Regions from separate parts of the Paenibacillus beijingensis genome, predicted to be linked through region 2. Evidence: predicted binding sites of a transcription regulator. Region 2 holds the regulator's gene; each other region holds the start of a gene.

Region 1 (7,693 bases), 2.3 Mb from region 2:
TGAATCCGGAGCGGAGCAGCATCGGCTTGCGGCCGTATTTGTCCGCCAGCGATCCCCAATACGGCGCGATCAGGGCGCTGGCCAGAAACGAAATGCCGAAAGCAAAGCCGGACCACAAGGACAGGTTGCTCGTAACGCCAAGCTCCGTCGCCAGAAATAACGGAATAAACGGGATGGAAATGGAGTAGGCGGTGCTGCAAAAAAACACTCCGACCCATAGCACAAACAGGTTGCGTCTCCAGGAGAAAGCCATCGTGCCGGTCACATCCTTTATCGATAAATATTTTACATGTCCGGACATTCAGTCTCTTGTATATTACTCTCTTTAGCTCCAAGATCCAAGTTCTTGACCAAAAAAAGGGCGGATGCGGGATTAGAAGCGGCTGATGCCCGGTAATAATAGTGGACAGGCGAAAACGCTAATCGTGGTGAAAAAGGGAGTGAGAACATGCTGCAAGATTGCGTTATTGTCGGTGGCGGAATTGCCGGACTGCAGGCCGCTATTCAGCTTGGAAGATACAACCATCGGGTGCTCGTGCTCGATTCCGGCGACGGAAGGTCGAGTTACTGCCTGCAGTATCACAATTTGCTGGGATGGCCCGACGGCATCAGCGGACCGGAGCTGCGGCAGCACGGGAGAATCCATGCGGAGCGGCTCGGGGTAACGTTTGTTTCCGGTCGGGCGGTAGGTGCGAAGCAGACGGATGAAGGTTTCGCGGTCGAGACGGAGAGCGGGGAGACGGTCCGCGCGAAGCGGCTGCTGCTTGCGACGGGCGTCATGGACCGGCTTCCGGAGCTGAAAGGGGAGCTGACGCCATGCCTTGGCATCAGCATCTATGTTTGCCCCGACTGCGACGGGTATGAACTGACCGGGAAGAGGGCGCTCGTCATCGGCTCGGGCAACGTCGGAGCGAGAATGGCGCTGACGCTTCTGTACTGGACCCGCAATCTGGTCTATATCAATCATGAGCAGACGGGCGTGGACAAGGAACTGATCGCGCAAATGGAAAAAAGCGGCGTTGAATACGTAAACGAAGCGGTCCGCGAACTGAAGCGGGACGGTTCCTTCCTGACCGGCGTCGTAACGGCGTCCGGCAGGACACTTAAGGCCGAGCGCGGTTTCGTCGCTTTCGGCGGCAACGAGGTGCGCTCGAATCTGGCGCAGCAGCTCGGCGTCCGGCTGCATGCCAACCGTCACGTGCTGGCCGATCCCCGCACCAAAATGACCAACGTAATGAACGTTTGGGCGGCCGGCGACGTGCTTGCCCATTCCGAGCAAACGGCGATTGCGATGGGAGACGGCAGCCAGGCGGCGATCTGGATCCACAAAAGCCTGATTGAGCCGCAAGGCAGCCAGGCGCTGGCGCCGCTGGTGGCTGCAAGCGGCCCTGAGACCTGATGGCCCAGAAGAGGCGGGCTGAAGATTGATCTGCTGCCCGGCCCGTGCAGCAGATCAGATAATTCAGACGGGCTATTTCTTTTTTATGGCACGTTCGGTAAAATAGGTTACGGGAACAAATGTTTGTCGCTAAGCGTTTGATTAGATTCCCGTAACTGAAACGACCGGAGGGGTATTGGGCCGATGCCGTTTGCCTTTAATGCCGGCGACTATCCGATGCGGCCCGGATGCTACATCATGAAGGATGCGTCGGGACGCATTTTGTATGTCGGTAAGTCGAAATGCTTGCGAAGCCGTCTGCAATCCTACTTTTATCAAAATCATACCCGCAAGCGGCTGCGTGAGCTCGTCGCCGAGATTGACTCGATCGAAGTCATCCTCGTGAACAATGAGACCGAAAGTCTGCTGCTCGAAAATAATTTGATCAAAATTCATAAGCCGCCCTACAACCGGGCGCTCAAGCGTGATAACAGCGGCTACGCTTATCTCATGCTGACGCAGGAGCGGATTCCGCGTTTGGACGTGTTTTTCCGCGACCGCAGGGAGAAGGAGAAAGCCGCGTCGACGGAGTTAGACGCGTCCCTTCAGGAGGCAGCGACATTGACAGAGCTGGACGTAGCCTTTCAGGAGACGGCGACATCGACATCGACGGAGCTGGATACAGCCTTCCGGGAGACAGCCGCAGCGTCAGAGGCGCCCTCGCGGAAGCGTTCCAAAGAACAGCCGGGAGGCCCAGAACAGGATGCGGCGCTGCCGCCGATGCAGCGGTTCGGACCGTTTGCAAGCGCTCATTTCCGCAATCAGGTGCTGGAGTTTGTCGCCGATCACTTCAAGCTTCGGACATGCACGACGATGCCGAAACGGGTATGTCTGCTTTATCATATCAAGAGGTGCAGCGGGATTTGTGAAGGTTTAATAAGCGAAGACGATTACTTGGACTCCGTCAGGCAAGCCGCAGAGCTGCTCGCTTCCGGCAGCAACCTGACCGCGGAGATGTACCGGAAAATGGAATATTATTCAGAGCGGCTGCTGTTTGAGAAAGCGGACAATATACTGCGCCATATCCGTTCGCTGGAGAAAATTCCGGAGCGGCAAATCGTCGACCGCGAGACGGATCTTAACCAAGAAGTGCTTTATTTCGGGGAAGCGGCCGTCATGATTGCCAAAGTGCAGCAAGGGATGCTTCGCGACTTCGAGCTGCGGGAGCTGGAGCCGGGTTACACAGATGCCGCCTGCGACCGTTTTGTTATATCGCGTTACCGGGAGCATGGCAAGCCGGACGAGCTGATTGTGAACCGGCTTGGCGACCCGCAGGCCGTCAAGCGTGCGCTCAGACGGCCGGGCGAGCGGAATAAGGGCGTCCCTTTTCGAATTACGCTGCCGAAGCGCGGCTTGAAGCATGATCTGCTGCAGCTTTGCAAGGACAACTACGATTACCGGATGCGGCAGCGTGATCGTGAAAGCAGATCGACCTGAACCTGCTGCGGTGAAACCGGAAAGTGTCATGTGCGGGACAGGTCATAGCGTTCATAAAGCTTCAAAAAAACCTAACAATGAACCGGTCAAGGGACTGCCCTTGACCGGTTCATTTTTTGTTGTTTAGGAAATCATGTAACTCTAAGGTGGATCGAGCGCATCGCTGGCAGCGATGGGGTCGTAGGTTCAGCCCGCGCAGACGGAATGCATGAATGACCTTCGAGAGCTAACGGCTAAGCATGACGTTATTGTGCTCAAAATGCCCTTTTGCAAAATGTAACGGTTATGAGAGACCTTATCTGATGGTTTCCGCTCAAACAGGGCTATTCCTGCAACCAATAACAGCGCTCATCTCCGTTAGAAATTCAAAGGGGCCATTTTCGTTCAATTAGCGGCAATGGCAGCCGTTAGGAAATAACCTGCGATCCATCGACTCCCTCAGACGGAACGAATCGAACCGGCTGAGTTGAATGGAGCCTAAACGTGCGGTGTCGCTGATTTCCGCTTTGCGTCGAAATAAATGGGGGAGGGAAAAAGCTTGGAGAAGCAGGAGACATGGAAAAAGCGTGGTGCTGTGAAGCGAGTCGATTCCTAGTCTAACCGGGCGCCGCACGCCTTTGCTGTCGAGCGGGTTGCCTGCCGGTATGATGAGCCGCAAGGCATTTTGCCTTGTGCAGGATGCTTATTGTTGTTCTGAATCCGAACAATCAACAACGCATCTGCTCTGCGAGTGTCCGCTGTTTCGAGTCCGCTCTTTTTAGCGCCAAGATTGTGATTTTTATCACAAAAGTCCGCCGCGCGATATGGTACGCTGGAAACAAATTTCAGGTTATGCGGTATCGACTGGGAGGAGTAAGCGCAAATGGATCATTTGGATTTGGCACGGTGGCAGTTCGCCATCACGACGATCTATCATTTTTTGTTCGTGCCGTTATCAATCGGCCTCGTTTTTCTGATTGCCGTTATGCACACGCTGTATGTGGTCAAAAAAGAAGATGTCTACAAACGGATGGCCCAATTTTGGGGCAAGCTGTTTCTGCTTAATTTTGCGGTCGGCGTCGTAACCGGCATTATGCAGGAGTTCCAGTTCGGCATGAACTGGTCCGACTATTCCCGGTTCGTCGGGGACGTGTTCGGGGGGCCGCTTGCCGTTGAAGCGCTCGTATCCTTCTTCCTGGAATCGACGTTTCTGGGGGTTTGGATTTTCGGCTGGGAGCGGCTGCCGAAAAAGGTGCATCTGGCCTCGATCTGGCTTGTGGCGGCCGGCACGACGATGTCGGCCTTCTGGATTTTGACGGCCAACTCCTTCATGCAGGAGCCGGTTGGATTTGCCATAAGGGACGGCCATGCGGAAATGGTAAGCTTCGGCGCGCTGCTCTCCAATCCGCAGCTTTGGCTGGAATTTCCGCATGTGGTGTTCGGCGCGCTTGCGACTGGAGCGCTGTTTATGACCGGCGTCAGCGCCTATAAGCTGCTCAGAAAGCAGCAGCTGGACATTTTTAAGCCGTCCTTCTCGATCGCCATTGTGGTGGCGCTCATATCGAGCATTCTGGTCGCCATCGTCGGCCATGACCAGGCGCAGCATCTGGTCCAAAGCCAGCCGATGAAGATGGCGGCGTCGGAGGGACTGTGGGAAACGAGCGGCGACAGCGCGCCGTGGACGGTCATTGCGGGCATTGACGTAAGCGGGCAAAAGAACGATTTTTCACTCGAAATCCCGGGCTTGCTCAGCGTACTCTCGTACAACAAGCTGACCGGCCAAGTACAGGGCATTAAAGACCTGCAGGCTCAGTATGAAGCGCAGTACGGACCCGGTAATTACATCCCGCCCGTGCGGACGACGTTCTGGAGCTTCCGGATTATGGTGCTTGCCGGAGGACTGATGGTGCTGCTCGGCCTATACGGCACGATCGCGGTGATGCGCAAACGGCTTGAGCGGCAAAAGCGGTATTTACGCTGGATGGTGCCCGCAATTGGGCTGCCGTTTATCGCCAATACGGCGGGGTGGATCATGACCGAGATCGGAAGGCAGCCGTGGATCGTATTCGGGCTGCAGAAGACTGAGGACGGCGTGTCGCCTACGGTATCTTCTGCAATGGTGCTGACCTCGCTCATCGGATTCACGCTCGTGTACGGTATTTTGGCGGCGGTGCTTATTTATCTGTTCGTGCGGACAATCCGTCAGGGTGCGGATGAAGAAGGCGTCCATCCAGCGGACGAAGAAAACGCAAAGCAGGCTCATGAAGGCGCACTTGCGGAGACGGAACAACCGCTTCCGGCAGGTACTTTTTAGAGAAAAAGTGAAGCAGGGGAGGCCGAATTGTAGATGTTGGAAACCGTATGGTTTGTGTTGATTGCGGTATTGTTTGTCGGGTTCTTTTTTTTGGAGGGGTTCGATTTCGGCGTCGGAATGCTGCTGCCGTTTCTGGGCAAGGACGATCTGGACCGTCGCGTCATCATCAATACGATCGGGCCGTTCTGGGACGGCAATGAAGTGTGGCTCATTACGGCCGGCGGCGCGATGTTCGCGGCGTTTCCGAACTGGTACGCGACGCTGTTCAGCGGCTTTTATATGGCGCTCTTTCTGATGCTGCTGGCGCTGATCGGACGGGGGGTGGCGTTTGAGTTCCGCAGCAAGGTATCCCATCCCGCGTGGCGCAAAACATGGGACTGGGTCATTTTCTTCGGCAGCCTGCTGCCGCCGCTGCTCTGGGGGGTGGCGCTCGCAAACCTGATGAAAGGCGTGCCGATTGACGAAAATATGAACTATGTCGGCAGCTTCTGGGATCTGATCAGCCTCTATTCGGTGACCGCGGGCGTGAGCATGGTGCTGTTGTTTCTGCTGCACGGCTCGCTCTTCCTGACGCTGAAGACGACCGGCGACTTGCAAAATAACGCCCGTTCGGTGGCGATGGGCATCGGCGCCTGGACGACCGTTCTGCTGCTGCTGTTCGTCGTGCTGAGCTACATTCAGACGGATATGTTTACCCGTAACGGAATTAATCCCGGGGCGGTTCCGGTGCTGGCCGGACTGGCGCTGTTCTCGGTGCAGTTTTTTCTGCGGAACAAAAAAGACGGCTGGGCGTTTATTATGACCGGTCTGACAATCGTGCTCTCGACCGTGACCGTGTTCACCGCATTGTTCCCCCGCGTCATGATCAGCTCGATTAACTCCGACTTCTCGCTGACGATCCATAATGCGGCATCCGGACCGTATACGCTAAAAGTGATGACAATCGTCGCTTTGACGACCGTACCGTTCGTGCTTGCTTACCAGATCTGGAACTACTGGGTGTTCCGCAAACGGGTTTCCCGCGCGGATCATCTGGACTACTGATATGAAACGGCTGCTGAAGTCCGTTCCGTCGGCCGCATTCGGCTTGGCGGCATCGATCGGATTTGCTTTAGGCGGAGGCGTCTTTCTGCTGCTGGAAGCTTCGGCGCTGGCGCGCATTGTCGACCGGGCGTTTCTCGGCGGCTCGCCGCTTGCGCCGCTGCTGCCGCTGTTCGGCGTGCTGCTCGGTTGGATTGTGCTGCGCTCGCTGCTGCAGATGCTGGCCGACGGGATGGCGATGAAGGCGGCCATCCGCATCAAAAGCGGCCTGAGGCTGCAGCTCATCCGCCATGCGGCCCGTCTCGGTCCTTCTTTGACAAAAGGGGAGCGCAGCGGCGAGCTGATCGGCACCGTGACCGAAGGGGTGGAACAGCTCGAGACGTACGTAGCCAAATACATCCCGCAAGCAGTGCTCTCCGTTTTTCTTCCGGCCGCGGCCCTTTGCGTCGTCCTGTCGCTGGACGTGGTGAGCGCGATCATTTTGGCGGTTACGTTCCCGCTGCTTATTATGTTCATGATTCTCGTCGGCGTCGCCGCCAAGCGGAAAGCGGACCGTCAATTCAAGGCGCTTGGCATGTTAAGCGGCCATTTCTTTGAAGTGATGCGGGGCCTTACCACCTTGCGGATTTTCAACCGGAGCAAAGCCCAACTGGAGATCATCGCAGCGATGAGCGAGCAGTACCGGTCGGCGACGCTGTCCGCGCTGCGGCTGGCTTTTCTGTCGGCGCTGGTTATGGAGCTGTTCGCCACGCTTGGCACCGCGATCGCAGCCGTATTTCTCGGGCTGAGGCTCATTTCCGGAGAAATCGAATTTTACCGGGCGTTTTACGTGCTGCTGCTCGTTCCTGAGTTTTACGCGCCGATCCGCATGCTCGGAGTCCAATACCATGCCGGTATGAACGGGGTCGCCGCAGCGAAGCGGATCATGAAGGTGCTGGATATGCCGGTCCTATCGGATCAGCCGTTACGCTCGGTAGAAACGGATATACGACGTAAGGAAAAATCGAATGCAGCCGCCTGCGGCCGCAAGGGGTTCCGGATTGAATTCGACCGGGTTACGGTGCACTATCCGGGTGATGAGCATCCGGTTCTGAAGGACATATCGTTTACGATCGAGCCGGGCGAACGAATTGCCGTCGTCGGCCGCACGGGCGCCGGCAAAAGCACGCTGCTCGATTTGATCCAAGGCTTCGTCATTCCGTCTTCGGGAACAATCCGCATTGATGGAACCGATTTGCATGAGATCGGCGCGGAAGCATGGCGTTCGCAGCTGACCGTCGTACCGCAGCGGACGCATCTATTCTCCGGAACGATTGCCGACAATTTGCGCCTCGGCGCACCCGCTGCAGAGCAGGAGGAGCTGGAGGAAGCGGCGCGTCTGGCGCGGGCGGAAGCTTTCATCAGCCGGTTGCCGGATGGGTATGATACGGAGCTGTCCGAGAAGCTGAAGTTCAGCGGTGGCCAAATCCAGCGGCTCGGCATAG
Region 2 (7,693 bases):
GGCCGATCTGGTGTTTATGCCGTCCGTTCAGGAAATGTACCCGGTCAAACCGCAAACAACGGTGCTCGTATCGGGAGTGACGGAAAGGCTGTGCGGCGCTTCCCGCCCCGGGCATTTCGACGGGGTAGGCACCGTTGTCAGCAAGCTGTTCAATATCGTTCAGCCCCGGCGCGCCTATTTCGGAATGAAGGATGCCCAGCAGGTTGCGGTTATTACGACAATGGTAAACGATTTGAATATGCCCATCGAGATCGTCCCTTGTCCGACGGTGCGCGAGGCCGACGGCCTCGCGCTCAGTTCGCGCAACAAGTATCTGTCTCCGGAAGAGCGGAGCCAGGCGCTCATTTTGTCCGCGACGCTCCGGCAGGCGCGGGAATGGATGCGGAAGCCGGATCTTACGGTTCAGGAATTAACAAGCCGCATTCATGCAAGCATCGCTTCGGCTCCGATGGCCGTGATCGATTATGCGGAAGTGCTGTATTATCCTTCTTTGGAGCAGCCGGACGGGGAGCAGCTGCTTTCGGGGCTGGAGCAGCCGCTTATTGTGGCGCTCGCCGTCAAATTTGGCGCGACGAGACTGATTGACAACATGATTATGAATCCGGCGAAAGGTGAGATCAGCAGCCATGTTTAGAACGATGATGAAATCGAAGCTGCACCGCGCGACCGTGACCGAAGCGAATTTGAACTATGTCGGCAGCATTACGATCGACGAAAATTTGATGGAAGCGGCGGATATTTGGGCCAACGAAAAGGTACAGATCGTCAATAACAACAACGGCGCCCGCTTGGAAACGTATGTCATTCCCGGCCCCCGCGGCTCGGGAGTCATTTGTTTGAACGGGGCGGCCGCAAGACAGGCTCAGCCGGGCGACACCGTCATCATTATTTCATATGCCGGCATGGCGGAGGATCAGGCTCGCGTCCACAAACCGAAAGTGATTATCCTGGATCAAAACAATGTGCCCGTGCAAACGATGACGGAAGAAATTCACGCCGTCACTTTATAAAGGATTGCCTGCAATCGCCGTGCCTGACTTATGCAAAGGCTGGCACCGGGTATGAAAACACCCGCCGAAACAAAGAATGAGGTTACCTGCAGGACCGTTTCCTAAGGACGGTTTTCGGGTTAGCAGGCGGCTTCATTCATTGATTTTCAACAAAGGCGGGTGCTGACAATGATTCAACACATGTTTACGGCGATGAACGACATGTTGAGCGGCATCATTTCCCGTTATCCCGGCGCAAATGAAGAACACAAGCGCGAATTATGCGAACAGCTTGCAATGCTCCGTTCCATGAGCGACAATTTTATCGAGTGCTGGCTGGAACTGGAGGAGAAGATGGCGGACTTTAGAGACGCCTATCCCGAAACGGCGGCTGCGATCGGAGCGGCTCTGACGCCTGCCGAGCTTGCAGAAGCCGGGACGGTACAGGCGGCTGCCGCCCCGTCTGCTAAAGGCGCGGCTGTTTCAGCCGAAGTGCCGCATCAAGCGGAAGCGGCGAAAGGCGCGCCCAAGAAGCAGGACAAGGCGGAACCGGCCGTCCTGTTCGCATCCTCCTCGCAAATTGCCGAGTATGTGGCCAAAGGGCAAGGATTTTTCAAATTATTTATGTTCCGGCAGGCCGCCGATCAATTCCAGCAGGCCGTCCATGAATCGCCGGAATGCAATTTGGCCCGTTTGTTTTTGGCGATGTCGCTCATGCACCTTCAGCAGTGGGGCGACGCGGAACGGCATTTCCGCCTGTTGGTGGAACTGACGGAACATCCGAAATGGCGGGCGCTTGGCCTTAATGCGCTGGGCTGCATTCAAGCGATCCGCCTTAATTTGGAATATGCCGAGCATTATTTTTTAAAAGCCCATCAGACCGATCCGAGCTTTACGGATCCGTTAAACAACTTAAAGTCATGCAAAGAAACTCCCGGTCAATTATCCCTTTATTTCGGGAGTGCGGAGCTGACTTGTCTGTGAGAGGAAGAACCAATCTCCATGAATTATGCGGTACTGGATTTGGAAACAACCGGCACAGGCGCCGATGACGATATGATTCAAGTGGGACTCGTACTGCTGGATGAAGAGATGAATGTCGTTCAGACGTTCAACTCGTTCGTCCGGCCGTCGGGTCCCATCCCTGCTTTTATTACACAGCTGACGGGAATTGACGATTCGATGGTGCAGGATGCCCCCGAAACGGACGAAATGCTCCTTTCGTTAATTCCGCTTCTTGACGATGCGGTGCTCGTGGCGCATAACGTCAGCTTTGACGCAGGCTTTTTGAACCGTGCGCTTGACCGCTGCGGCTATTCGTCCTTTACGGGACGAAGGCTCGATACGGTCGAAATGCTCCGTATGCTGTATCCGACGCTGAGCTCTTATCAGCTCGGCAGCGTATCGGAGCACTTCGGCATTCGCCACGACCAGCATCACCGGGCGGACAGCGACGCGATGGCGACGGCGATTCTGTTCTCTGAATGCGTCAAAAAAATCCGTTCCCTGCCACTGCTCACTTTGCAGCGCTTCGCCGGGTTTATGCGGGATGACGATTTGGCATGGTTTCTGCAGGAGGAATTGGCGCTCAGAGAAGCGGTGAATCCGATGGATCCCGATTCGCATAGTTATTTCCGGCAGTTCGCGCTTAAAGTGGGCGAATGGACGGAAGAAAAGCCGCCAAGAGACGCCGATGAAGATTCAGGCGCGCTCGACGGCGTATCGTTTGAGCAATATTTAAGCGGCGTGCAGGACAAATTCCGCTCTATTTTTCCCGATTATGAAGAACGGGAAGCGCAGCAAACGATGTTTCGCGAAGTCGAGGACGCTTTCCAGCAAAGCCGCCATCTGCTCATCGAAGCGGGAACGGGAACGGGCAAATCGCTCGGTTATTTGATACCGTCATTATATTATGGGGTAAAAGAAGAGAAAAAAATAATCGTCAGCACCCATACGATCAATTTGCAGGAGCAAATCCGGCAGCGTGATTTGCCGCTGCTGCAAGAAGTGCTTCCTTTTCCGTTCAAAGCGTCCGTCTTCAAAGGAAGAGGCAATTATCTTTGTCTGCGCAAATTTGAAAGTAAAATTCAGACAAACGATTTTGTTTCGCCCGCCGAAGACCGGCTGACGGCCGCCCAAATGACCGTCTGGCTCGGCGAGACGGAAACAGGGGACCAGGAAGAGCTGAACTTCGGCAACAAGGGCGGGGATTTCTGGGAAACGGTAGCCAGCGATGCCGATTCCTGCTTGAACCGGGCATGTCCGTGGTTCAAACGCTGCTTCTATCACCGCGCCAAACAGGAATCGAACATTTCCGATGTCGTCATTACGAACCATTCCATGCTGTTCACCGACATTCGCGCCGACAACCGGCTTCTTCCGACGTATGAATTTTTGGTCATCGATGAAGCGCATCATTTGGAGGAAGTAGCGGGCAAGCATCTTGGCTTGCAGCTTTCCTATTTTTCCCTTGTCAATTTCATTACCCGGATGGCAAAAGACTCCCGCAGCGGGCTGCTGCCGCAGCTGCGCTTAAGGATTGCGGGCGAGAGCGACGACAAAGTTCCCGCCTGGACGGAAACGATCGATACGATTGTGCCCGTTTTCGGAGAACTCAAGGAGATGTGGGACCGGCTGTTCGAAATGCTGTATCAGCTCGCCGGATCGTCACCGTCCGCACAAAGCGAAACCGGTCAGGCCGTATACCGGCTGCGCGCCGGGCAGCTGCCGAAGGGATGGGAAGCGATCGCCGCCGAGGAAGCGAATTTGTTTGCGGAGCTGAACTCTGCGGCCAAGACGCTGGAAAAGCTGTTTACGGAAATGAAAGACCGGCTGGACGATTCGTCGCTGCAGGGGACGCTGACCGATCTTAGCGGCGCGGTCAAAGACGCGGCCCGGCTGCGGGATGAGCTGCGCCTGTTCGTGCGGGCGGATAAGCCGGAAACGGTGTATTGGATCGAGGCGAGCGCGTCGTACCGCAGCAAGTCGGTCCATCTTTTTGCGGTTCCTGCAGACGTGAGCGAGCAGCTGCGGCAATATTTTTTCGATGTAAAAAAGAGTGTCGTCATGACGTCCGCAACGCTTTCCGTGCAGAAGTCATTTCAGTATGCTTGCGAGCAGCTCGGGCTGAACGTACTGGATGAGAAACGGCTGAAAACGGTGCAGTTGCCTTCTCCGTTTCAATACCGGGATCAGGCGCTTGTCATGATTCCGCGAAATTTTCCGGTCCTCAAGGGGGCCACGCCGGATCCGGCTTATTTAAGCGCGCTCGTCGATTCGCTCTCCGAAGCGGCGCGCGAAACGGGGGGCCGGATGCTTGTGCTGTTCACATCCTACCGGATGCTGAAGCAAGTATACGACCCGCTGAAAGATGCGCTGGCCGGCAGCGGCATCAACGTGCTCGGGCAAGGCATTGACAGCGGCAACCGGAGCAAGCTTACGAGACGGTTCCGGCAGCAGCCGGCGTCGGTCTTGCTCGGCACGAGCAGCTTCTGGGAAGGGGTCGACATTCCGGGCGACGCGCTGATTTGCCTGGCGATTGTCCGGCTGCCATTCCAGCCTCCGAATCAACCTCTGCAGGAAGCGAAAGCGGAGCTGCTGCAGGAGGCGAAGCAAAACCCGTTTATGAAGCTGTCGATTCCCCAGGCCGTCATCCGCTTCAAGCAAGGCTTCGGCAGGCTGATCCGGACCGCCAAAGATAAAGGGATTGTCCTGATCTATGATACCCGGGTAATCGAAACGTACTACGGCAAATATTTTCTTTATTCGCTTCCGGGTCCGAAGATCGAGCATATGCATGTCGGGCAGATGGTGCCGCGGATGAGAGAATGGCTGTCGGAGGAGCGAAAGGAGACGCAAACAGGACCATGAAGATGAGCAAAACGATATCCGAAGCCGTCGTACGGCGGCTTCCGGTCTATTTGCAGGTGTTGAACGAGCTTCTTTCGCGGGATGTGCAAACGGTATCTTCACAGGAGCTCGGCATGAAGCTGGAGCTCAATCCCGCTCAAATCCGCAAAGATCTTGCATATTTCGGCGAATTCGGCCGCAAGGGCATCGGCTACGACGTCACCTATTTGATCGAAAAAATCCGCCAAATATTAAAGCTCGACCAGACGCTGAACGTCGCGCTCGTCGGCGCAGGAAACCTCGGGCACGCCTTGTGCAATTACAATACTTACTTGAAGGACAACATGAAGATTACCGCCATCTTTGATGCCAGCCCGGACAAGATCGGGACCACGATCAACTCGCTTACGGTGCTGCCGATGGACAAGCTGAAGGAGACGGTCGAGCAGGGCCACATCCGGATCGGCATCATTACCGTCCCCGCATCCGAAGCGCAAAATGTAGCGGACCAATTCGTGGAAGCGGGCATTGAAGGGATTTTGAATTTTGCGCCGGCCGTATTGAAATCGACCGAGGACGTGCGGATTCATTACGCCGATTTCACGACGCAGCTGCTGAGCTTGGCTTATTATATGGACAGGGAAGGGACCGAATACGAATGAGCAAATGGATAATCGAGAACGGGACGTTCATTACGATGGATGAGAGCAACCCGCTAGTGAAAGGCTATCTTGTCGTGGAGGACGACAAGATCGTATATGTCGGGGAGGAGGCTCCCGAAGGATCGGAGCAAATCACGGACAAAGTGGACGGCCGCCGCCTCCTGTTCATGCCCGGACTTGTGAACACGCACGGCCATGCGGCGATGTCGCTGCTGCGCGGGTACTCAGACGATCAAAATCTGCAGGTATGGCTGCAGGACAAAATGTGGCCGATGGAAGCGAAGTTTACCGCTGCGGACGTCAAATGGGGAACGGCTCTGGCCGTTATCGAAATGCTGAAGAGCGGCACGACCGCCTTCGTCGATATGTACGACCGGATGGACGAAGTGGCGAAGGTGGTGGAGCAGGCCGGCTTGCGAGGAGTGCTGATGCGCGGCGCGATCGGGCTCTGTCCGCCCGAAGTGCAAAAGGAAAAGCTCGCAGAAGCGGTATCGTTCGCAAAGGACTGGAGAGGAGCGGCAGACGGGCGCATTACGACGATGATGTCTCCGCATGCTCCGTACACTTGTCCGCCCGCTTTCATTGAGCAGTTCGTCCAGGCCGCCCACGATCTCGATTTGCCGATGCATACGCATATGTCGGAAACGGCGGCCGAGGTCGAGCAGAACGTGCGCGATTACGGCTGCCGTCCGGTGGAGCATTTGGATAAGCTCGGCATGTTTTCGCGCCCGTCGTTCGTGGCGCACGGCGTTCATTTGACCGATGAGGAAATCGCCCTGCTCGCGGAGCGGGGAGTCGGTGTTTCCCACAACCCGGCAAGCAATTTGAAGCTGGCGAGCGGCGTCGCCCGCGTGCCGGAGCTGCTGCGCGCCGGAGTAACCGTCTCGCTCGGAACGGACAGCGCTGCCAGCAACAACAACCTCGATCTGTTCGACGAAATCCGCCTCGCTGCGCTGATCCATAAAGGCGCCGGCTTCGACCCGACGGTCGTGCCGGCTGCTGAAGCGCTGCGCATGGCGACGGTGTACGGCGCCCGCACGATCGGTCAAGGCGATAAGCTTGGGGTGCTCAAGCCCGGCATGAAGGCCGATTTGATTGCGCTGGATACGGATCAACCGCATTTTTATCCGCAAAGCGATATGGTTTCGCATTTGGTCTATTCCGCTTCCGGCCGCGACGTTGCGCACGTATGGGTAGACGGCCGCCAGGTTGTGAAGGGCGGAAAATGCACGCTGCTCGACGAGGAGCGGATTAAATATGAAGCTCAGCAATGTTTTGAAAGGCTGTTGAACGGCTGATGAGGTCGGATTACAAACGGCCGCCGCTCATGTCGCGCACCAAGTGGACGGTGCTCATTACTGTTCTCGCATTGATCATCGTCTTGCTGCTCAATGCAGAGTATCGTTCGATGCAGGCGCCGCGCTGGAGCGAAGAAGCTCAAATAATGGCCGAAGTCAAGCAAAAAGCAAGCTTGGCTTCCGTAGATGAGGCGCACAAATATGTGTGGGACCGGACAGTATGGGTGACTCGCGGCGTGAACGGCTCCGGCGAAGCGTTCTACATTTGGTATGGAGACGGGAAGGTGCTGAGCACCATTCCGGCTTCGGAAGCCCAAACGGCGAAGAGCATCCGCGACCGGCTGCTTGCGCAAAGTCCGGACGTGGACATTACCCATTCGATCTCCGGCATGATTAATGGGGAGCCCGCGTGGGAATTGCTCTATTCCCGCATCGAGAACGGGGCGCGCAAATATTTCTACGATTTCTACGATTTCCGCAGCGGAAATTTGATTGAGACTTATAGACTGCCGGCAAAATATTCAACCTGACGTTTCCTGATATTACACGCCCCCCGCCGCTGGCGCTATGGTATACTTTCCTTATTGCAGCTCAACTATACTTTTATTTTTCAACAATGATATACTAGAGTATAGCAATTGTAATATACCGATTAGCCGCGAATAAGTCGGCTACCAGGCAGGAAGGGGGCATTATTCATCATGTTGAAGCTGAAGCTGCTGCCCGTGTTTACGACGATGATCGTAACCGCTGCTTTATTGTTCGGCGGCTGGTATCTGTATGAGCATACGGCGGTAGAAAGACCGCTGGTGAAAGCGATCGGTTCGCTTCCCGGTGTGGAATCGGTCAAGCCGGTCGTAGGCACGGATACGGTTACGGTCAACTTGACGCTCGG
Region 3 (7,693 bases), 2.3 Mb from region 2:
GAAAGAGAGTAAACAGCGACACATAAGTCTCGTAATGGCCCTCCGCAAGCTTATATTTCATTGTAAAAAGAGGGAGGACCGCAAAGCCGCAGCCGTCGATGCCCACCGCCCCCGTAATACCGACCGCCGTATAGGTTAATGCGCCAAGACTGGTTCCGAACAGCGTAAATACGCCGAACAGCATTTGATTAATTCCCGATGCCTGCACATACTGCTCTTTGCTCAATACACCCTGTATCAGGGCGCTTTCCGCCGGTGCGAAAAACTTGGCCACAGCGCTGCGCAGAAACAAAATGAGGAAGACGAGCAATGTGGGAGCGGAATAAACCATCTCGGCCATCGAAGCATAACCGGGCTGGCCCGAGAACCGGTCCAGCAAATAGAACGCAAACACCATCGTGCCGATGGTCGAGCCAAGCTGGGAAAAAATGAATTTAGTTACTAAATGCAAAAAAAATCATCCGAAACCAAACTATAATTGGTTTTGGGTGATTTATATAGGTTTAATTTATGCAAACACTTTCACCTCCGCGGCATCAAAAAAGCCTGCCGGAGCGGCCTCGGAATGTTCCGGAGCGCCCTGACAGGCTTTGGTGCTGCGCGCTTCTTAATAAGCCAGCGCGAACAGACCGTTAATGTGCGAAAGATAACGCATGTTGCTCGCTTCTTTCATCAGCGTAGCCGGCAGACCTTTCAGGCGGGTTTGGTTGCCGCCGATCATGCCGATTGCGTCTTTGCGGCCGAGGCTGCCGAGCGTACCGGAGAATACCGGCGTAAACTCTTCCAGCTTCGTGCCGTTGAAGTACGCGAACAGATTGTAACCGATCGTCTCGCCCATTTGCCAAGCGAGCTGTGCCGTCGGCGGGAACGGACGTCCGGCTTCCTCATTCATAACAACGGCGCTGTCGCCGGCAATGAACACGTCGCTATGCGAGGTTGACTGCAGCACGTCGGTAACGGTCGCGCGGCCGCGGTTCACTTCGATGCCGCAGTTTGCAACAACGGAGTTACCTTGAACGCCGCCGGTCCAAACGAGCGTATTCGTTTCGATCGTGCTTCCGTCCTTGAGCGATACGGTTGCACCGTTCATTTCGGTAATCGGCAGTCCCGTTTTGAACTGAACGCCGCGTTTTTCCAGGGACGATTGGGCGCGCTCAACGAGCTCCGCCGGGAAGCCCGCCAGAATGCTTGGAGCCGCTTCGACACAGTAGATGGAAATGTCTTCGAAATCGACGCCGTATTTACGGCACAGACCCGGAAGCATGTCGGCAAATTCGCCGACGAGCTCGATGCCGGTCAGACCGCCGCCGCCCACGACAAACGTGGCGTCCGCTTTGTTTTTGGACTTCGCATATTTGACGACCGACTCTTCAACATGCGCGCGGATTTTGTTCGCATCGTCCACGGATTTGAGGGTAAAGCTGTACTCCTGCAGGCCCGGGATGCCGAAGAAAGCTGTTTCGCTGCCCAGTGCGATGACAAGCGCGTCGTACGTCAGCGTCGTGCCGCTTGCCAGCTTCACTTGCTTCGAATCCGGCGAGATTTCTTGAACCGTTCCGATTTTCAGATCGATATCTTTGCCTTTCAGCAGCTTGTCCAAAGGGAGCGCTACAGCCTTCTCGGACAAATTGCCGACAGCCAAACGGTGCAGCTCGGTAATAATTTGGTGCGATTGGTAACGGTTGACGACCGTAATCGTCGCATCTTGTGCCGACAAATGTTGGCGGGCCGTCAGCGCAGTCAGAAGACCGCCGTAGCCGCCGCCCAGAATCAGAATTTGCTTCGCCATGACTATTCCTCCGTTCTACTTATTTTGCTTTTCGCCGAGCGCTTCCAGGAAAGCCTGCGTAAAGCGCAACGATTTTTGTACATTCGGGTCTTTCAGAAGTTTGAGCAGTCCGAACAGACCGATGGTGTTCGTTTCCGTTTGAGCCTTGTCGCCCGCTTCAATCGCCGCTTGCGCGACGCCTTTCGTTTTTTCTACCAGCGGCTTGACGACTTCGCCGATACCACCCGCAAAATCGTTGATCAAAACTTTGTCCGTCGCCAGGGATTTCGCAACGTCGTAAGAGTTGGTGAGCAGCGTCACCATTTCAGCAAGCTTCGGCAGGTTATCGACCAGCACCGTCAGCGACTGCTGAACTTCCGGTTTCATCAGTTGATCGAGAATATCCTTCTGTACAGCCGGAGTTTCGGTAGCCACGGAAGTAGCCGTTTGTTGATTGTTAGACATAGTAAAAACTTCCTCCTTTGCTCTGGGATAATCTGTTCCGCCCCCTGAAAACTTGACCGCCGTTCAATCATTTGCAAATGATCTTCACGCGGTAGGGTAGAGGGCATCATTCCTTGTCGGCAAAGGATTGTTACAAATTTCACATAAACGGAAGAACAAGTTTGTATACCCGTAACTCCGCTTGATCTCATTTATAACGACCAAATGCGACAGGAGGGATGTCTTCAGTAACGATTACCCGGTACGAATTACGGCCAGGCACGGCACGGAACCTTCTATCGACCATTTTACAACTTGTCGCCGAGAACTGCAAAACAAAAATGTCGGAAAATCGACTTTTTTGTGCAAAAGAATACAGAAGCAAGCGGAAGCGGGCTCCGCCACAAGGCTTCATCCTCTTCCGCTCATTGTTATTATATCCAGCTTTCGATATCTTCTTCATCAATATCGTCTTCCGGAAGCGGCTTGCGCGATTCTTCCGGCGCCGCCGGCGGAGCCGTCTCTATCGCTGCTTCCGACCGGGCGACAGCCGGCTGAACGGCTTCTTCCGTCTCACCGGCAACCGTCCGGGCGGCCGCTTCCTCCTGTGCGGCAATCTGCAGTGCAGCTGCTGCCGCAGGCTGCGCGGCTGCCGCCGTCTCCAGCGGGGCCAGCACAGCGCCCGCCGCAAGCCCGCTCCGGTCGGCCGGAATCAACTGCTGCAGGTTGCGCACGCCGAACTGACGCACTTCATTTTCAATCAAATACCGGATCGAGTCCATCAGATTGGACTGGCTGTTAATCCAGTCCATCACCTCAGGCGCTTCATTCTTCTTCGTCTTCAGGCTGATGTTCTCGCCCGGCTGCTTGTTTCGTTTCATTTCGTTTCACCCCGATCGGACGGCGCGAGGGCGCCGTTATTTCGGCCGCCCGTCCTTACACGGCTTGCATGTTTTTGCTCTTCAGCTTTTCGAAAATTTTGCCGTGGACGAAAGCGTCCAGCCCTTCCGCATTCATCGTGACCGCATATTCGGCCGGAATGTACAGAAGCTTGATTTCGCGCTCGTCGCACAGCTCCTTCAGCATTGGGTAGAGCTGCGTGCGCATCAGAATACTGCCGCCGCCGTAGACGCAAATGATGTCGATTTCGTTGCGCGCCTTCGTCAGCTGCTTGCGGATGTTCTGCACGATATGCCGGGCTTGGCCCTCCAGCGGGCGGTTCAGCGTCTTAATGGCGCGTCCGTGGTATTTGTGGCCCGGGTTTTTGATGACGTCGCTGTAAAACTGGCGCGGGCTGTCCGGCAGATGGATGATCCGGTTAAAATCGTCCAGCGCTTCTTCGATCGCATAGCCTGCGCCGTGATGGCTGCCGTGCACGAACTGGCGCAGGAACTTGTTCCCTTCCGTGATCGGATATTCGGTCGATCCGTCGCCGATATCGGTATGCAGAATGCGCTTATCCTTGAAATAAGCGCCGGTAAAATCTTTTTCGAGCCCGTACGTTTCGACGAATTCGGCGAAAATATCCCCTTCGCGCCAATGCCCTTCGGAGTTTTTTTGCAGGGCGAACGTGACCGGCGTCGCTTCCGGGATGACTTTCACATATTCGAAGACGATGTTGACCGCAACGCGGGTTTTGTTCAGGTGAACCGTCACATGATGCGTGCCGGCCGTGAATTTGGACTCGAATTTGGCCGCCGACTCATCGGTATGCTGCGTCACCGGCAAGCACGTGGCCATATCCGCCCGAACTTCGACTTTCTCCGGAATTTGCTTGTTTTCCTCATACGACTTTTGCACCGCAACCGCCGCGATTTGCGCCAGCGTGTTGACGATCGGCAGGTCCAATTCACTCTTCTGATCGATGCCGATCTGCATATTGTCCAGCAGCTCGCCGCTCACCAGCGCGAACTTGCCGATATAATACATACCCGGCTTCGCCGAGGGCGAATCGATCGTTACGATCAGCTGCTCATGAAGGTTGCGGATGAAGCTCTCCGGAGACAAATCCTCGCTCCACGGCAGCTTGTCCACCTGGCAGTATACATTGGGCTGACGGATCAGCTTTCCATCCACGATGATATCGTGCTCGCTGTTTCCATTATCGTTCCCTATCAGAAAATGATACGACATAAACATGTTCCTCCCTTTTGGTTAACTTGGCATCGGTTCATTCAGTAACACCAGGCAGCACCAACGGTTAAAATTGGTATTACTTCGGAATACTTCAAGCGGCAGACACAAAATGGCCAATCGGCTTCTCTGCTTCCCATGCTGCATTCGTTGGCGAAGACGGCCTTAACCGGGTCTAATATGTACTGCGGCCGCATCATGACGCTTATCGTAGGCGGGAAACGGATCGATTGACAATCGTGTTACTCTATATGATTTCGCGCGGTTCTCTCTATTTCCTGCCTCTGCCAAAGAAAATCTTCCCCATTTGGGCTGGAAAATGATCCCGTCTCCGGTTCGGAACATGTAGAAAGCATTGTTACGGCTACGCCTTATTGTTGTTCAGCTTTGCGGCTTCTTTCGGTGCGCCTTGCACGGCAAGCACCCCGCTGGCCATAAAGACAAGCAGCGAAGCTCCCATACTAACCGCCGTCATCAGGCCAACGGCCGCGAACCCGTTAAACAACGCATACAAGAGGCCCGCCACCCAGGCTCCTGCGGTCGTCGCGCCGTACATGACGGAATTCGCGAGACTGGAAATCGTGCCCCGAACGGCCGGATTCAAGGAGATCAGCATCCCCATCATGAGCGGAAAGATCGTGCCGAGAACGGCAAAAATGATCAAGTAAACGGCTGCGACGGCCGCAAGCGCAGGAAGATGGGGCAGGACGAGAAAACATACGATCAGCAGCAGAATGGCACCGGCCATCGTATTGAAACGGTTGAATTTGTTGATTATTGCTGCGCTCCCAAAACTGCCGACCAAATTGCCGAGCCCCAAAAATACGATCACGCCGCCCACTGCGCCGACCGAGATGCCGAACCGGTCTGTCAGCCACTTCCCGATAAACGTGAAAGCGGCAAAATTGCCGAACTGAAATAAAAAATAAGCGAGAAAAGCCCCGCGAGCGGTTCCGCTCTTTATTAACGGCACGTATCTTCCGAACAAGGAAGATGGCGCACCCGCGTCTTGGGCCGGTTTCAATTCGGGCACGATAAAAGCGATCAGCAGCGCCAGCAAGAGCGAGCCGGCTCCAATCACAAAGAACGGATAGGACCAGTTCGTGACCGCCAGCCAGCTGCCGATCGGTACGCCGAGCGCCTGCGAGACGGCAAGCCCGGCCGTTGTTATGCCGAACGCCTTCGCGATTTTATTCGGAGGAAACAGCGCCGGAATGGCGGCCCACACTTGGGGAGAAGCGAACGCCGCGCTGACGCCCGCCAAAAAGCGAAACAGAAACATCGTCCAAAAGCTGGTCGCAAAGCCGCACAATATGGTGGCGGCCGAAAAGCAGACCATGCCGGCGATCATCACTTTTTTTCGGTCCCATCCGTCGGAAAGCGGTCCGGCAATAAGCGCAAACAGGGCATAGCCGAGTGCGTATGCGCCCATCATCCAGCCGGAAAGCTCCGTTGAAATGTGAAACTGCTTCTGCAGCGTTGGAATAAGCGGGGAAATCAAAAACGTGTCGGTGCCGACGACAAACATAATCAGAAAAAATAAAGCGAGCCTTTTATTCATTGCGTGTAACACTCCTCTTCTTAGATTTTAGTTTATAGTTTTGTAATTCAATAACTATTGAACTAAAGATCAAAAAAATCCGGACTTCACAGCGTATCGAGAAATCCGGGCAAATATTGATGAAAGGTCTCTTTGTTAATGCTCATATATTTCGTTTGCGCTTCCTTGCGTACATTGATTAACCGGGCCTCCCTTAATGTACGAAAATGATAGGAAGTGTTCGATTTCGAAGCTTCGCAAAGATGGCCTACTTCTCCGCAATTCATTTCCTTCGCATTGGAATGCAGCGTCCGGACGATTTCCAGTCGGGTCGGATCCGCCAGCGCTTTAAAAATTTTCACTCTTTGCTCCATATCGAGCACACTGTTAGTAGTCATACAACTATTGTACTATGAGTTCTCCGCAGCTGTAAACCGCCTGATGCCGGCTCGTTAGCAGCGGGATGTCCCGACGCTCCTTAAAGCTCTGATCAGGATCCAAGCTCTTTGCAAATCGTTTCGCTCAGCAAACGCGCCCCCTGCATTACAATCGGCACGCCGCCGCCGGGATGAACCGACGCTCCTACCGCGTACAGCCTTTCCACGCCAAGCGGCTTGACCTGCGGCCGGAATGCACCGATCTGCGTCAAAATAGGCGCGATGCCGAAGCTTCCTCCCAGGTACTGCCCTTGCCGCGCCGCATCGCGCGGCGTCCGCACCTTCTGCCACCGGATCGCCTGCTTCAGCCCGGGAAACAGGATGCGCTCGGCTTTGTCCAGCACCCGGCTGACGACCGCTTCGCCCGCCATATCCCAGTCGATCTCCTCCGACGCCGGTACGGGCACCCGCACATACAGCACGCTTTTGCCTTCAGGCGCCGCTGCGCTGTCAATCGCAGCCGGATTGAACACGTAAAATGTCGGATCAACGGATAAACGGCCCATCTGGAACAGATCCGCCATATGATAATCCATCGATTCGGGGAAAAAGAACTGATGAGCGCCCACGCCTTCCCACCGCTTGTCCACCCCCAGGTAGATGAGCAGAGTGCCCGACGACGGACGGAACTTTTTCTTTTTGCGGCCGCGCCATCCTTGCAAAATACCGTCCAGCATCGGATAATCGCCGTTAAAGACGACTGCATCGCATAAAGCGGCTTCGCCTGCGACCGTAACCCCTTTGCAAACTCCCTTCTCCACATGAATGGCGGTGACGGGAGCGGAACATCGGATTGTAACGCCGCTGTCGCGGCACGCTTGTTCCAGCACATCGGCGAGGTGGCGGAACCCGCCTTTGATATACCAGATGCCGTGCCGGTGCTCGCTGTATGGAATGAGTCCGTACAGAGCGGGAGCTTTGCGGGGGGCGCCGCCAATATATAGAGACTGCAGCGAATAAGCGTCCTGCAGGCGGGGGTCGCGGAAATAAGAGGCTGTAAACGGTTTAAGTGCGCGGTAAGCGCGTGAACGAGCCAGAAAGGCCAAATTACGGAGCGTGAGGAAAGCTCTCTTCTTCACAAACGTGCGGGATAAAAAAGCTTCGTACCCGTAATCGAAAATCCGTTCCATATCGGCCATATACCGTCGGAAGTCCGATCCGCCGCCGCGATAGCACCTTTCGATCTCGGTCGCCTGCTTATCGGGATCCCGCCATTTGGTCCATTTGGTTCCGTCGGATTCGTATATGTCGTAGAGCGGATCGCATGGAAGCAGTTCCACCGCCTCGTCCGGAATGCCGGCCTGCCGCAAAATCTCCCGCAGCAGGTGCGGCAGCAGCACGATCGTCGGTCCTTGGTCAATGCTAAATTCC

Evidence for each region. Region 2 encodes Rex, which represses fermentation and respiration genes when NADH is low (regulators of the CRP and FNR family bind a similar motif). Its sites were predicted from a motif close to TTGTGAAATATTTCACAA; they were not measured.
Region 1: the regulator Rex is predicted to act here: its motif matches at 3,645-3,662, upstream of VN24_RS14185 (cytochrome ubiquinol oxidase subunit I).
Region 3: the regulator Rex is predicted to act here: its motif matches at 2,361-2,378, upstream of VN24_RS08765 (DUF1641 domain-containing protein).

Annotation. Positions count from the first base shown of each region.
Region 1 is NZ_CP011058.1:3,125,659-3,133,351, forward strand. Features, by position in the region: gene VN24_RS14170 (MFS transporter) at 1-253, opposite strand, end outside; gene VN24_RS14175 (NAD(P)/FAD-dependent oxidoreductase) at 449-1,399, shown strand; gene VN24_RS28205 (GIY-YIG nuclease family protein) at 1,583-2,875, shown strand; gene VN24_RS14185 (cytochrome ubiquinol oxidase subunit I) at 3,738-5,168, shown strand; gene cydB (cytochrome d ubiquinol oxidase subunit II) at 5,202-6,212, shown strand; gene cydD (thiol reductant ABC exporter subunit CydD) at 6,214-7,693, shown strand, end outside.
Region 2 is NZ_CP011058.1:5,436,617-5,444,309, reverse strand. Features, by position in the region: gene panC (pantoate--beta-alanine ligase) at 1-634, shown strand, start outside; gene panD (aspartate 1-decarboxylase) at 627-1,010, shown strand; gene VN24_RS26635 (tetratricopeptide repeat protein) at 1,179-1,973, shown strand; gene dinG (ATP-dependent DNA helicase DinG) at 1,992-4,859, shown strand; gene VN24_RS24530 (redox-sensing transcriptional repressor Rex) at 4,856-5,500, shown strand; gene VN24_RS24525 (amidohydrolase) at 5,491-6,798, shown strand; gene VN24_RS24520 (cell wall elongation regulator TseB-like domain-containing protein) at 6,798-7,328, shown strand; gene VN24_RS24515 (hypothetical protein) at 7,500-7,693, shown strand, end outside.
Region 3 is NZ_CP011058.1:1,966,224-1,973,916, forward strand. Features, by position in the region: gene VN24_RS08755 (MFS transporter) at 1-451, opposite strand, end outside; gene VN24_RS08760 (NAD(P)/FAD-dependent oxidoreductase) at 608-1,789, opposite strand; gene VN24_RS08765 (DUF1641 domain-containing protein) at 1,805-2,233, opposite strand; gene VN24_RS08770 (hypothetical protein) at 2,647-3,093, opposite strand; gene VN24_RS08775 (ParM/StbA family protein) at 3,149-4,345, opposite strand; gene VN24_RS08780 (MFS transporter) at 4,710-5,906, opposite strand; gene VN24_RS08785 (ArsR/SmtB family transcription factor) at 5,993-6,283, opposite strand; gene VN24_RS08790 (phytoene desaturase family protein) at 6,376-7,693, opposite strand, start outside.